3 regions of the Arthrobacter sp. 05L428 genome follow, and region 3 is predicted to be linked to each of the others. Evidence: riboswitches for the same ligand, from Rfam matches in the RefSeq annotation. Region 3 holds a riboswitch; each other region holds the start of a gene.
The links. A riboswitch is a leader RNA that binds a small molecule or an ion and turns the genes downstream of it on or off. The one in region 3 is predicted to bind cyclic di-AMP.

Region 1: another riboswitch for cyclic di-AMP. It lies ahead of AC1DH3_RS08230 (aggregation-promoting factor C-terminal-like domain-containing protein); the one in region 3 lies ahead of AC1DH3_RS09085 (NlpC/P60 family protein).
Region 2: another riboswitch for cyclic di-AMP. It lies ahead of AC1DH3_RS05285 (hypothetical protein); the one in region 3 lies ahead of AC1DH3_RS09085 (NlpC/P60 family protein).

Annotation. Positions count from the first base shown of each region.
Region 1 is NZ_JBFTNW010000002.1:392,135-396,755, forward strand. It holds gene AC1DH3_RS08215 (phosphatase PAP2 family protein) at 1-536, shown strand, start outside; gene upp (uracil phosphoribosyltransferase) at 561-1,196, shown strand; gene AC1DH3_RS08225 (VOC family protein) at 1,294-1,671, shown strand; gene AC1DH3_RS08230 (aggregation-promoting factor C-terminal-like domain-containing protein) at 1,805-2,527, opposite strand; cyclic di-AMP (ydaO/yuaA leader) riboswitch at 2,526-2,706, opposite strand; gene AC1DH3_RS08235 (glycosyltransferase family 39 protein) at 2,941-4,621, opposite strand, start outside.
Region 2 is NZ_JBFTNW010000001.1:1,134,107-1,138,727, reverse strand. It holds gene AC1DH3_RS05290 (dihydrofolate reductase family protein) at 198-755, shown strand; gene AC1DH3_RS05285 (hypothetical protein) at 839-1,612, opposite strand; cyclic di-AMP (ydaO/yuaA leader) riboswitch at 1,617-1,782, opposite strand; gene AC1DH3_RS05280 (hypothetical protein) at 1,984-2,238, shown strand; gene AC1DH3_RS05275 (DNA alkylation repair protein) at 2,241-2,852, opposite strand; gene AC1DH3_RS05270 (Ig-like domain-containing protein) at 2,969-4,621, opposite strand, start outside.
Region 3 is NZ_JBFTNW010000003.1:97,792-102,412, reverse strand. It holds gene AC1DH3_RS09105 (molybdopterin-binding protein) at 1-947, opposite strand, end outside; gene AC1DH3_RS09100 (DUF6457 domain-containing protein) at 944-1,231, opposite strand; gene mobA (molybdenum cofactor guanylyltransferase) at 1,215-1,925, opposite strand; gene AC1DH3_RS09090 (HNH endonuclease) at 2,016-2,516, opposite strand; gene AC1DH3_RS09085 (NlpC/P60 family protein) at 2,760-3,524, opposite strand; cyclic di-AMP (ydaO/yuaA leader) riboswitch at 3,788-3,946, opposite strand; gene AC1DH3_RS09080 (M23 family metallopeptidase) at 4,093-4,621, opposite strand, start outside.

The DNA of each region.
Region 1 (4,621 bases), on a different contig from region 3:
TCTCGCGGACCTGGCGGCCGCTCATCCTGATCGGCGGAGCCGCCGCGGTGTCGATCACCGCTACAACGGTGGGCAAGAAACTGATCGGCCGGGCCCGCCCCGACTTCGCGGACGCGGTGCCGCCTTACGAGACGTCGCCGTCGTTCCCCAGCGGCCACACGCTGAACACCACCGTGGTAATCGGGCTCGTGGTCTACCTCGCCTGCCTGCAAGTCAGACGCACCATAGCCCGCGTCGGTTTGATCACCGCGGGTGCAATCTTCATCCTTGCGATGGGCATGAGCCGCGTCTTCCTGGGCCATCACTGGATGACCGATGTGATCTTCGGCTGGGCCCTGGGGCTGGGCTGGGTGGGGATCGTGATCCTGGCCCACAGGCTGTTCCATGTGCTGCGGCACCGGGAACACACCGGCCCCGCGCCGACGTTCGACAACGATGCGCACCTGCGCGACGGCGCCCCCGCCCGCGGCCGCAAGGGCAGCACCGCGGAGCGGACCGCCGACGCCGATACCCCGGACCCCGCGGGACGGTCCTGAAGGTCCGGGTGGTAGTTTTGACCCATGCGCACTCTCGTTGTCGACCACCCGCTGGTCGCCCATAAACTCACCGTTCTGCGGGACAAGAACACCCCGTCCCCGGTCTTCCGCCAGCTCACCGAGGAGCTCGTCACGCTCCTGGCCTATGAGGCAACCCGGGACGTCCGCACCGAGCCGGTGACCATCGAGACGCCGGTCAGCACCACCGTCGGCACGGCTTTCACCAAGCCCACCCCGCTGGTGGTTCCGATCCTGCGCGCCGGTCTCGGCATGCTGGAGGGCATGACCAAGCTGGTGCCCACCGCCGAGGTAGGCTTCCTGGGCATGGCCCGGGACGAAGAGACCCTTGACATCATCACCTACGCCGAGCGCCTCCCGGAGAACCTGACAGACCGGCAGATCTTCGTCCTGGACCCGATGCTCGCCACCGGCGGCACCCTGCGCGAGGCGATCAAGTTCCTCTTCAAGCGCGGCGCCTCGGACGTCACCTGCATCTGCCTGCTGGCCGCCCCGGAGGGCCTGGCCAAGCTGGAAGAAGAGCTCTCGGACGCCAACGTGACCATCGTGCTGGCCTCCATCGACGAGAAGCTCAATGAAAAGTCGTACATTGTGCCCGGGCTGGGCGACGCCGGAGACCGCCTGTACGGCATCGCGGTCTAGCCGCCGGCGTGCACCGCTGCCCCTCGCGGGTAGGGCGGTTGAAACGTCCCCGCGGTCAAGGGTTCCGGCGTAAGGCGTCCGGGACTAGCCTGTGCCCATGGACTGGAAACTTGAACTCGTGTTTGTCCCCGTGTCGGATGTGGACCGGGCCAAGGACTTCTATGTGAACAAGGTCGGCTTCAACGCCGACTACGACGAACGGCCCACGCCAGGCATCCGTTTCGTCCAGCTGACCCCGCCGGGTTCCGGGTGCTCGATCGCGATCGGCGAGGGCCTCAACGACGCCCCGCCCGGCACCGCCCCCGGCCTGCAGCTGGTCGTCAGCGACATCCAGGCGGCGCACCAGCAACTCAAGGACAACGGTGTGGACGTCAGCGACATCGATGTCCAGGACTGGGGGCATTTCGTCTACTTCGCCGATCCCGACGGTAACAAATGGGGGGTGCAGTACATCCCCAACCGTCCGAACGGCTAGCGCGGCGGCGCGGTTCCGTAGCGCGGCCCGTATTCCGAAGGCGGCGCGGCGGCAGGCGCACGCGGCAGGCGCACGTGAGGCCCCGGATCCCAAGATCCGGGGCCTCACTCATGGCTTGCAGCCTCGGCCGCGCTTAGTACCAGTTGTTCGCGTAGTGGAAGTTCAGGGCGCCGCACGGTGAACCGTAGCGGTCCTGCACGTACTGCAGTCCCCAGTTGATCTGGGTCCGGTAGTTGGTCCGGTAATCGGCGCCGGCGCTGGCCATCTTTTCGGCGGGCAGCGACTGGACCACGCCGTAAGCGCCGCTGCTGGCGTTGGTAGCCGTGGTCTTCCAGTCGGACTCCCTGGTCCACAACTTCATCAGGCACTGCATCTCGCTCGGGGCCCAGCCGTGGGCGGGCAGCTGAGAGGCGGCGTAGGCCTGCGCACCGGCGGGGTCGTCAATGGCGACCGGCTTCGCGGGAGCAGGCGCCTTGGCAGCCGGAGCCGGCGCCTTGGCCGCCGGGGCCTTGGCGGGCTTGATTTTGGAGGCCTGGGCCTCCACGCTCATCGGGGCGGGCGAGGTGGGCGTGTTGCTGCCGACGCGTTCGAAGTCCAGGGTCTGCAGGGACGCGGCAGTGTCTTTCGACGCTTCGGCCGTATGCGCGGCAGTGCCGGAGGCCTGGCCCGCGGCCCCTGCCCCCAGCAGGACGGCGAAAGCGGTGGCTACGACGGCGGCGCGCTTGCCATTGGTCCGGGCACGGGGCCGGGACGGGCTCGAAGTGTGCTTCGCCGGCTCGGCGCGGTGGCGCGCGCGCTCGGCGTCGGACGTGCGTTTAGCGCCTTCTGGGCGCGTGGGTGCCTTGATTTCAGTCATGTTCGCCTCTCAACGCCTACGGAGTTAGCTGTCGGGTTCGGATGCGAAATCCGGCCGCACGGAATCTCGACGTGGCGGCTTAACCCCAAGGGTGCATGGATGCAGAATGCCCGGGAACTCTGGGTTCCCCGTCTCTGCCTGGTCCATGGGAATCCGGGTAGCGGCAGAGTTTGGCGTCAGCCCGGACACGCGGCCAGATCGATGGCCGCACCCTAAAACGGTACCGGACTTTCAATCAGATGTCACATTTAGGTAACGGCTGGCCCCTGCTGCGGAGCGGCGTCTTGCCTTCACGGCCGCCGCGTGGGTGCCCGTTTCGACGGTTCCGTGCCCGCTCGACGCCGGTAAGCATCMAGCGGGCACGGAACCGTCGAAACGGCGCGGCGGAGACGGAGGCAAGCGGGGAGAGGAGCCTACTTCGCCAGCTTGTACACGGTGGCGTTCCCCACGGTCTGGGCCTGGTAGTTGGCAGCGACCCAGCTGGCGACCTCGGAGTTGCCGCCGCGGCCCCCGCCCAGGCCGCCCATGCCGCCGGAGATGAAGTAGCCGATCTCGCCGCGGTCCACCATCGCTTGGAACTGCTCGAGCGTGGGGTACGGGTCGCCGCCGTTCCAGCCGCCCAGCGCGATCACATTGGTGCCGGTGGCGAGTTCCAGGCTGGCGGTCTGGGTGGCGCCGGAGACAATCCCGGACCATTTGGCGCCGGAGGACTTCAGCAACGCTGTCAGCTCAGCCGACGCCGTATCCGCGCCGGGTCCGCCGGGCCCGCCGGCGGCCGCCCCGCTGGAACCGGCGATCCCGCCGTCGCCGTCCGGCCTGCCCGCCGCCCCGAAGCCGCCGCCCATCGCGGACGCGGTGGGCCCGGAGGTGGGGATTGACCCCGAATGCGCCTGGGCCGCCGTCGCCAGCGTCCAGGCGGTGGTCCCGAGCCCGCCGGCCAGCAGCGAAAGGACCACGACGCCGGCCGCAGCGGCTTTGCGGAGCCGGGCCGGGAGCGCTGCCAGGCTGTCCACCCGGAGCAGCAGCGCCGCGGCGGCCAGCACGCCCAGGACGACGGCGATCACCCGGAGCCCGGGCAGCCATGCCGGGTCGCGGCCCAGGAGCACAGCGGACCAGACCGAGGCAGCCAACACCGTCACGGCCAGGACCATCCGAGCGGGCCAGTGGGTCCGGCCGCGCCACAGTTCCGCCGAGCCGATGCCCACCAGGGCCGCGACGGCGGGGGCCAGTGCCACGGCATAATACGGATGCACGGTGCCGCTCATGACGCTGAAGATGCCTGCCGTGATCAGCAGCCAGCCGCCCCAGAGCAGGAGCGCGGCACGGGTGGCGGAGGTCCGGGCCTCGCGCCGGGTGAACCACAAACCTGCCACCAGCAGAACCAGGGCCGCCGGCAACAGCCAGGACACTTCACCGCCGAAACTGGTTCCGAACATCCGGGTGATCCCGGCCGCGCCGCCGAAGCCCACGTTGCCGTTTCCGCCCGGGCCGCCGGCATTTCCACCGGGCATCCCGCCGCCGGACCCGGTGATCCGGCCCAGGCCGTTGTAGCCGAAGGTGAGTTCCAGGAAGCTGTTGGTCTCCGACCCCGCCATGTACGGCCGGGCCGAGGCGGGAGTGAGCTGGAACAGCGCCAGGTAGCTGCCGGCCACGACGGCGATCCCCGCCGCGGCGGCGAGGAGGTGCAGGAGCCGGCGGCCGAGGGTGGTGGGTGCCGCCCACAGGTAGGCCAGGGCCAGTCCGGGCACTATCAGGAAGCCCTGCAGCATCTTGGTCAGGAACGCCAGGCCGATTACCGCGCCGGCTGCGGCGAGCCATTTCCAGCCGGCCTTTTCGATGGCGCGGGTGGTGAGGTAGGCGGCCAGCACCAGGCACAGGGTGAGCATGGCGTCGGGGTTGTTGAAGCGGAACATCAGGGCTGCCACTGGGGTCAGCGCCAGGGCGCCGCCGGCCAGTAGGCCCGCCGCGGGACCGGACACGCGCTTGACGGTCAGGTACAGAAGTCCAACGGCGGCCACCCCCATCAGCGCCTGGGGAATGAGCATGCTCAGTGCCGAGAAACCGAAGATCCGCCCGGCGAGGGCCGGGATCCAG
Region 2 (4,621 bases), on a different contig from region 3:
CGGCATCATTTTGCCGATCCCCCAGCAGGGCTCTCCTAATAGTGCCCGAATATTGTCCATTCGGCAACATACTGCCGAAATTGGTTTGTCGCGAGCCTACGGCACGAGCTTGGAGTCCAAAACGGCAGGATGTTGCCGTTCACCGGGGACGAGCGCCGCCTTCCCGCATCGTTTCGTCCGGGCGTAGGCTCTGGCCCATGCGAAAGATCATTCTGGCCCTCCAGGTCTCCCTCGACGGTTTTTTCGAGGGGCCGAACGGAGAGATTGACTGGCACATGGTGGACGAGGAGCTCCACAGCCACTTCAACGAGCAACTGGCCTCTATGGGCGCCTTCCTGGACGGCCGCGTGACCTACGAACTGATGGCCGACTTCTGGCCGACGGCGGACCAGGATCCGTCCAGTACACCGGCTATGGTCGAGTTCGCCAAAATTTGGCGGGACATGCCGAAGATTGTCTACTCCAGGACGCTGGAACGGGCCGACTGGAACACCACGGTGGTGCGCGACGTCGTCGCCGATGACGTGCTGGAACTGAAGGCGCAGCCCGGCGGCGACTTGGCACTGGGCGGGGCTGACCTCGCCGATACCTTCCGCCGGCTCGGGCTCATTGACGGGTACTGGATTTATGTCCACCCGGTGCTGATCGGGCGGGGGAATCCCTTGTTCAAGTCAGCAGACGACAGGACCGCGCTCACGCTCGCCGGCACCCGCGCGTTTGGCAACGGCGTCGTCCTGCTGCGGTACGCCGTCTGAGCTCACCGGCCGGCGTAAACGTGCGCAAAAGCCGGTGGCCAGCTGCCGTTTAGCAGCCGACCACCGGCCCTGGAAAGAGGTTCTTACGCTTTTTGCTGTGCGCTGGCGCGGACGAAGGTCACGCCACCCGTGGCGGTCAGCCAGGACAGCGGGTGCTTGATCGTCTGGTTGCTGCCGTTCATGCCACCGCTGATGGCCATGCCGTCACCGGCGTAGATGGCGACGTGGCCGGACTGGACGATCATGTCGCCGGGCTGCGGGGCACCCACAACCTTGCCGTAGCCCATGAACTGCTGGGGACCGAGGTCGCCCACGTGGATACCGGCCGCACCGAGGGCCTTCTCAACCATGGCGGTGCAGTCCTGGGTGATGCCGATCTGGCTGTAGGCGGCCGAAAGCATCGCGGCGTTGGCTCCGCCGGCTGCCGAGGCAGGTGCCACGGCCGCCTTCGCCTGAACGCTGACCTGCGGCGCTGCCGGCGCGAGCACCGGAGCAGGGGCAGGCGCGACAGCCGGAGCGGCGGCAACCGCAGGGGCGGTGACGGGCTTAGGCTGCTCGATCACGGGCGCCGGCGTGGTAGCGACTGCCGGGCGGGCGAAGCTGATCTGAACTGCGGAATCAGCGGTAACCGGCGCGGAGACCTTGCTGCCGACGTCAACCGACGAAGCCGGGGCGGTTTTGTTTTCGGCCGGGGCAACGGCTGCATTGGCTGCCATTCCGCTCGTGAGGACGAGGCCGGAGGCTGCGAAGATTACTGCGGCCTGACGACCGATGGTGCCTGATTTGCCCGAGAATGCTGAGGCCCGTCCGGCGGATGCGTCGGAACGATGGCGCGCAGAAGTAATGCTTGAAGTCATGTTTGTAGCCTCTCCCAATGCCTGCGAGGTGAGCTGTCGGATTCGGATGGGAGGCACCCGGCCGCGGGCCCGTCAATGCGGGCGCTGTGCGGCTTCACCCCAAGACCTGCTAAAACTGCAGGTCAAAAGTGGTTTCCCCGTCTCTGCCAGAAAGGTTGCATTCGGATCCCAGGCCGCGGCAGAGTTAGGCAATCGGCTCGGGAGCGCCCGTATCGGAAACAAACAGGCACCCATCTACGGTAACGGGCCCGGGCGGGAATGTCACATTCAGATAACGGAGCCGTGTCCTGGCGCGGAAGAAAGCCTAGGACGCTGCTACCTGCCAGCCATAGGATGAGGGCACCCAGCATTCCCCGAGCGGAGGCCCCGTTATGAACAGCCACTGTGTCGCAATTTGCCAGCTCAGCGATCAGCCGCAGGAGGATTTCGACGTCAACACAGAGCTGCTGGTTCTCGAGGGAAAGGAAATCCACGTAGCCACGTGGGACGCGGAACCGCGCGACGGCGGCTTCGATATCCACGTCCTGAATGACCGTGTGGACGCGCTCGGTTTTATGGTGGTGACCGACTGGCAGTTCCTCGACGGAAAGGCGTATGCCGTCGTGGAGCGCCGGCCCGGCACGTAGCGCTACTTCGCCATCCCGGAGGTGACGGCAGCGATCGCCTCCCTCACCAGACCGGCGTCGTCCGGGGTGCCCGACTCCGCCAGCCCGGCCTGGCGCCGGTAACGGTCCCAATCCCCTCCACCGGCCCGTAGCTCGCGGAGCGGCGCCATCAGGGCCGCCCGCCGCAGCCAATCGTCCGGGTCCTGCAGCCAGCGGCCCAGCACGGTTTCCGCGCGGGAACGGTTTTGGCCGTCCAGTCCCGCAATCAGCGGCCCGACGACATCGGTCGCCAGCGGATCGGCCAGCTCGCGCAGGCGCGCAGTCCGCAGGAAACCCTCGATCCGGGTCAGGTCCGAATTGTCCAGCAGGGCCAGGCTGGACTGCAGCAGGACGACGGCGGCAAGGCGGCGTTCGAAGACGGGCACCTCCCACAACTCCGAGCTGAGGGCGGTGACATCGTCGCGGCCGAGTGACCGGTACCGGCGCAGCGCGTCGCGGACAGTGCCGCGGACGGCGCCAACCGAGGAGCCGTAGCTCCCCAGGCCCGGGCCGTATTGCGCCTGCGCTTCCTCGGCCCGCTGCCACGAGCTCTCACGCAGCAGCGCCGCGTCAATGAAGTCACCGGCCTCGCTCATGGATCCATTCTGTCGTGCGGGGGCCGGCTTGGCCTAAGCAGCTGCGTCCTCCCGCGGGAAACCGTCGGCGAGCGCAGTGTCCTACGCGGACCGCTGGGGCCCGGGACTCGCACGCGCTAGCCGGTCACCAGTCTGGTTGAGCTATTCCAGGTCAACCGCCCGTGCTGGAAGTCCGAAGCCCGGCCCACGGACACTGCGTACTCGTCCCGGGTCGGATATCCCAGACGTCCCCTTTCCCTGCCGAGGGCCGTCCACTTGGCACGGATCGCACCGAGGACGTAGTGCGACCCGGTCTTCGCCGACCAGTAGATCGATGCACCGCCCGAGCCTGTGAAGTGGCTGTAACGCCCCACGCCATCGGGGGTGCGCGTCTCGTCTGACGTCGGATAGCCCAGCAGCCCCCGTTCCCTGCCCAGGGCCGACCACTTGGCACGGACCGCGCCCGTGATGAAGTGCGCCCCGGTGCTTGGCGTCCAGTAGATCGATGAACCCCCCGAACCTGTGAAGTGGCTGTAACGTCCCACGCCATCAGGGGTGCGCGCCTCGTCCGACGTCGGATAGCCCAGCAGTCCCCGTTCCCTGCCCAGGGCCGACCACTTGGCACGGACCGCGCCCGTGATGAGGTGCGCCCCGGTGCTTGGCGTCCAGTAAATGGATGCCCCGCCGGAGCCGGCGAAGTGTTCATACCGCCCGATCGTGTCCGGGGTTGTCAGCTGGTCGGTGGTGGGGAACCCCAGGACGCCGGCAGCGCCGCCCGCGGCCTTGTAGCGGGCGTAGATCGCGCCTGCGACCCAATGGGCCCCGGTGGACGGGGACCAGCAGATCACACCCTTGGTGTAGTCCTGGCATTTCCCTGCCCCCACCGGGTACTCCAATGTCAGCGACCTGCCGAGGACAGACCGCGGGTCACCGGCATTGGTCTGGTACGCCTTCAGGCCAATGGGATCGTCGACGCCCATTCCGGTGAGCATAACTTTCTGTGCTCCTTGGCCGTCGTCCGCGGTCAGCAGGTAGTAGGTGTCGGCGGTTCCGGCCTGACCGACCACCGTCGGCTTGAACGTCACGCTCTGATGTGCGGACTCTCCAGGCGGGATCACCAGGCCTTCCGAGATTGGAACGGTGGTGGAGAATACACCCTCCGGCGCCTTGGCCTTGGTGATCGTCAGGGGGATGTTGCCAGTGTTAGTAATGGTGAAATCCCGGGTGGCCGCAGCGCCGGCAGGCACATCACCAAAGTCCAGGGATGCCGGCAACTGCAGATGCGCTACGCCCGACACGGCGGTCGCCGTCACCGGTACCGTGAGCGATCCTCGGTCGCTCGTGATGAGGAGCTGATCAGCCACCGGGGTTGCCGTCGTCGGACTGAAGGTGACGGACACCGGAACGGAAGTAAGGGGTTGAATCTTCTGTCCCACGGCCGGCAGCGTGGCCGGGTCGACCGCAAGCTGGGCGTTGCCCGGCAAGGTGACGCCGGTGATCGTGGCGACGCTCGTGCCGGTGTTGACCACGTTTACGGTCTGGCGACTGCTGGTCTGGGTCGGCACGTCGGTGAATACCAGGGTGGGCGGCGTTGCCCCCAGTCCGTCCTTGGTGCCGACGCCGTGAACCCCCAGAAGGTCCGTCTCGCCGTCGGAGGTTTTGACGGTCAACGTCCCGTCGACCTGTCCGGCTACGGTCGGCGAGAAGGTGACCGGGACCGTCATGGTTCCGCCTTTGGCAAGCGTCCGGGGCAGTGTGAGGGCCTCGATCCCGAACGGCGCAGGTGCTGC
Region 3 (4,621 bases):
CCTGTGGTGATCACGACGTCGGCCGGGAGTGTCTCGCCGGCCGGCTCCGCGCCGCCCACCGGATCGTGAGCTGCGCCGGTGTCTTCGGTGTCTTCGAGCGCGGCGAGCCATTCGGCGTCGCTGTCCCCGATCTTGACCTCGCCCGCGCAGATTCCGCCGAGCATTTCCACGACGGCGCCGAGCTGCGGCCCGAACGTGTCCCGCACCTCCCCTGGCGCTGGGACGCCGGTGCTGACGACTTCGGCGCCGGTGAGCACCAGCCGCACCATCGCCTTGCCGAGGACCGGCAGGGCGTCGTGACCGGCGAGGGCGGCCAGGGCCAGGTGCGCGGGGTTGAGCACGGCGCCGGCCTTTATCAGCACCTCTCCGGCGGCGGCTTCCTCCGCGGCCTTGCGGATGTGTTCGCCGTTGCGGGGTTCCCCGGGCTTGGCGCCACCGCCCAGTTTCAGGACCGGCAGCCCGTCCTCGTCCGGGGCGATGACGCCGCTCTCGCTGCGGAGCACGGCTTTCGCACCCGGCGGGATCAGTCCTCCGGTGTTGATCGGGCTCGCCTGGTGCGGGGCCAGCCGCTGGCCCGGCTCGGCCAGGATCCACGGGCCGCTGCCGTTGACCGCCCAGCCGTCCATCGCGGAGGAGGCGTAGTGGGGCATGTCATGCAGTGCTGTCAGGTCCTCGGCCAGCGTCCGGCCCAAGGCGTGCCGGAGCGGAATGGGCGAGGACGGGATGGGCACGGCGCAGTCGAAGGCCAGTTGCCGGGCTTCCTGCCAGCTGTGGGCGAGATGCCGGTGCGGCGCCTCCCCGACGGCCGCGGCGCCGTCGTCGGCGTCATCGTCGTCGTGGGCGTTATTGTCGACGGAGGCGTCGGCATCCGGTGGCGCGGCGGACGGTTCGGACACGGAATCGTCGTCCTCGACGCCGCTGCTGCCGTCAGGGGGCTCCGGGGTCATGCCCCAGAAGCCTCGGCGGCGGCGTACTCCTTGGCGAGCTTCCGGGCCACGCCCATGGCGGCCTGCATTGACACGCTGTCCGGCGCCTGGCCGGATCCGGACGCCAGGCCGGCGGCGAAGCCGGCGATGAAGGTGGTCAGCGGCGCGGCCGGCCGGACGACGGAGTGGGCGGCCACACCGGCCAGCCCCAGCACTTCGTTGATGTCGATCTCGACATCTTCGAGCTCAAGGGCCTGGAGCAGCGCACGGCACCAGTCTTCAAGCGTTTCATCCTGGCTCTTCACCGTTTGCCTCCAAAGTTGAGTTGGGCCCCAGCGCCCCGGACGGGCCCGGACCGGGCGTGGACACCCCCATGGCGGAGGCGTCGTCCCAAGTGTCCACATCATCGGTGGAACCCTCCGGAACCGGAACCTGCCGCAGCTCAAGACTAGCAAGGAGGGAGAAGACCGAGCCCCCCTCGAGGGCGTTCCGCCGCGCCGCGTCGGCGACGGCGTGTTCTAGCGCGGCCGTGCCATAAAGTCCCACGAGGGGTTGCAGGCGGCCGTCCGCCGAAACGGCCACGAACCCGTCGACGGGGCTGGCCGCGGCGTCACCCGGGGCATTGGCGAGGACATCAGCCAGTGCGTCGAGCAAGGCGCGGACGGCGTCGGCCACGCGGGGCATGTCGCAGGCCAGCACGAGGGTCAGCGAGGCCGCGCCGGCCGCGGCGGGCTCCCCGCGCCCAACGGCGGCCAGGGCGGAAAGGCCGGCGGCGATCGCGGCGGCGGGTCCGCCAAACGGCGGGTCCTCGCGGCAGCCGAGCACATCTGGTGGGAAGTCGCCGGGGTCGGGGCCGACGACGACGGTCCGGCGGGCGCCCCGGGCAGCCTGCAGTGACCGACTTAGCAGGGTGCCGCCGTCGACCGTCAGCAGGGCCTTGGGTACGCCGCCAAGCCTGGCGGACCGGCCCCCGGCGAGTACAACAGCGTCGAATTCCACCAGCCCAGCCTAGCCGCATCGGCTTCACCGCGGCCGGGTCAGCCCGCGACGCCGGTGCGCCTGCTCAGTGCGCCTGCCCGGTGCGCCTGCCTAGTGCGCCTTTTCGGGGAGCAGGAACGGATCCCAGGCGGGCGTCGGCTTCTCCAGTTCCTTGATCTGCCAGATCGTGCCCTTCGGCGGCCCGGGAACGAAGCCCAGCTTCCAGCCCATTTCGGCGGGCGTGTGGTCTCCCTTGGCGTTGTTGCAGCGCAGGCAGGCCGCCACCAGGTTCTCCCAGGAATCCGCCCCGCCCCGCGACTTGGGGTGGACATGGTCGATGGTGTGGGCAGCCTTGCCGCAGTAGGCGCAACGGTGGTTGTCCCTGCGGAGCACTCCCCTGCGGCTCACGGCCGTCAGGGTGTTGTAGCGCGGCCTGATGTACCGGTTAAGCAGGATCACCGTCGGTCGGCCGAGGATATCCTGCGGACCCACCACGGGGTCATCCCCCTCGGCCACCACGCTGGCCTTCCCGGTCAGTACAAGCACCAGCGCCCGGCGGAAGGTGACTACCGCCAGCGGTTCATATCCAGCATTCAGAACGAGAGTGCGCATCCGCATACCTCTTCACGGCCGCACCCGCCAGGGGCACGAGGGCCGGCTGCCCTGTGCATGGTCGGGCTATGGATCGACACCACAAGAGTAAACACCGAAGGCCCGGATTGCCGAATTTTTCTTTGCCGGGCTTCCCGGCCGCGCGTCGGCGGGCGGGCGCGAGCGAGCCGCAAACTGCAAAGGACCCCTGCCGCGAGGGCAGGGGTCCTTCACAAAGCTTCAGGCGTTAGACGCGCCTAAGTCCTAGCCGCCGACGCGGATGAAGACCGGGCCGGAGCCCACGTTGACGCTGTACAGCGCGGTGGTGCCGCCGTTCCAGCCGCCATGGACGGCCATGCCGTTGCCGACGTAAACGGCGATGTGGGCCATGCCCATGCCGCCGTTCTGGTAGTAGGCGAGGTCGCCCGGCTGGGCCTCGGCGGCGCTCACGGTGCGGCCCAGGGACAGGTAACCCGCCGGCCAGCCGTGGTAGTGGACGCCCACTGCGGCCAACGCGTTGGTGGCCAGCATGGTGCAATCCTGGGAGACACCGATCTGTGCGTAGGCAGCAGCGGCGATCGAAGCGCCCATGCCGCTGACGGCGGCCGGAGCCTTGGTGGCCAGCGATGCGGTGACCGCGGTGCCGGTACCAGTTCCGGTACCGGTGACGGCGGTGTCCGCTTCCTGGACGTTGACGACGGGCTTGGCCGCCTCGACAACGGGAGCCGGCGCGGTGGTGACAGCAGGCTTCTCGTAGGAGATCGCGATGCTGGAGGCCGCGGAGATCGTGGCCGGTGCGTTGGACTGTACTTCCATGGCCGAAGCGGAAGTCGATTCACGCTGAACGTTGGTCTCGGCAGCGTTGGCTGCGATACCGCTGGTCAGGACCAGGCCGGAGGCTGCAGCGATAACCGCGGCCTGGCGACCCATACCACCGGCGTTGTCGCCGACGGCCTTAGCAATGACAGCCAGCGAGTTGGTCTTGGTGACCTCCGCGCGGTGGCGTGCAATGGTTGCACGAGTAGTCATTCAGTTCTCTCTTTCGTGATCCTTGGGTCCGCGCTGCTTGCAGGCGGGACTGAGGACGCTCCGGCATCTTGGGGGTACGCCGGATCGCCCCGAAACGGGTTTCTTAGCGAAGGGTGTACTGCGAAGACGCGCCAAAAGCGGGAACTGCGTTGTGTGATCCAGTCCGGGCGCCGGCAAGGGCGGCACGGAGCATGGAATTCAGCGGGCTCAACTGAGCCTCGCCAGCGCGAGAACGCGCAGCATTGTGGCGTGAAGACACGAAAGTAGCCTCTCCCAATGCCTACGAGGTGAGCTGTCGGATTCGGATGGGAGTCACCCGGCCGCGCTGCTTCCTGGGAAGCTTTGCGACTTAACCCCAAGGTCTTCTTGCGAAGACCAAAATTGGTTCCCCCGCCCCTGCCAGACGATGTCATGCGAACGGACCTTGAGCGGTGGCAGAGTTAGGCAATCCACTCAAGAGCGCCAACTTCGGAGAAGTTGGCGTGCTTCATACGGTACAGCAGTTGGGACTCAATGTCACATTCAGATCACGGCGTGTCACAGAAATGCGAGTGGTCCCTCGGCTTGGCTAAAGCCAGCCGAGCGGGTCAACAACTTCCCCGTTGACCATCACCTCGAAGTGGAGGTGGCAGCCGGTGGAGGCGCCGGTGGTCCCGCTCATCGCCACCACATCGCCACGTGAGACCTGCTGGCCCACGTGGACGTCGGAGGACGACAAGTGGTTGTACGTGGTCTCCAGGCCGTTGCCATGGTCGATCACGACCCGGTTGCCGCCCCCGTAGGGGTGCCAGCCGGAAAAGGTTACGGTGCCGCTCGCGGCGGCATGTACAGGAGTGCCGCACTGGGCCGCGTAGTCCTGGCCCCGGTGGAATTCCCCGACGGCTCCCGTGATGGGACTGACCCGGTAGCCGAACGGCGAGGCCGTGACCATGGAATCCAGCGGCGCCCCGAGGCTGCCCGCGGAGGCTGCCCGGGTGATGCTGCCGACGGACTGCGCGCTCAGCAACTGCTTGAGCTTGCTGTCCGGGTCACCCTTGGTGGTGACGGCCGTGCGGTTGAAGTTGATTTCGGCGGCCGGGGCCTTGACCTCGGGCTGG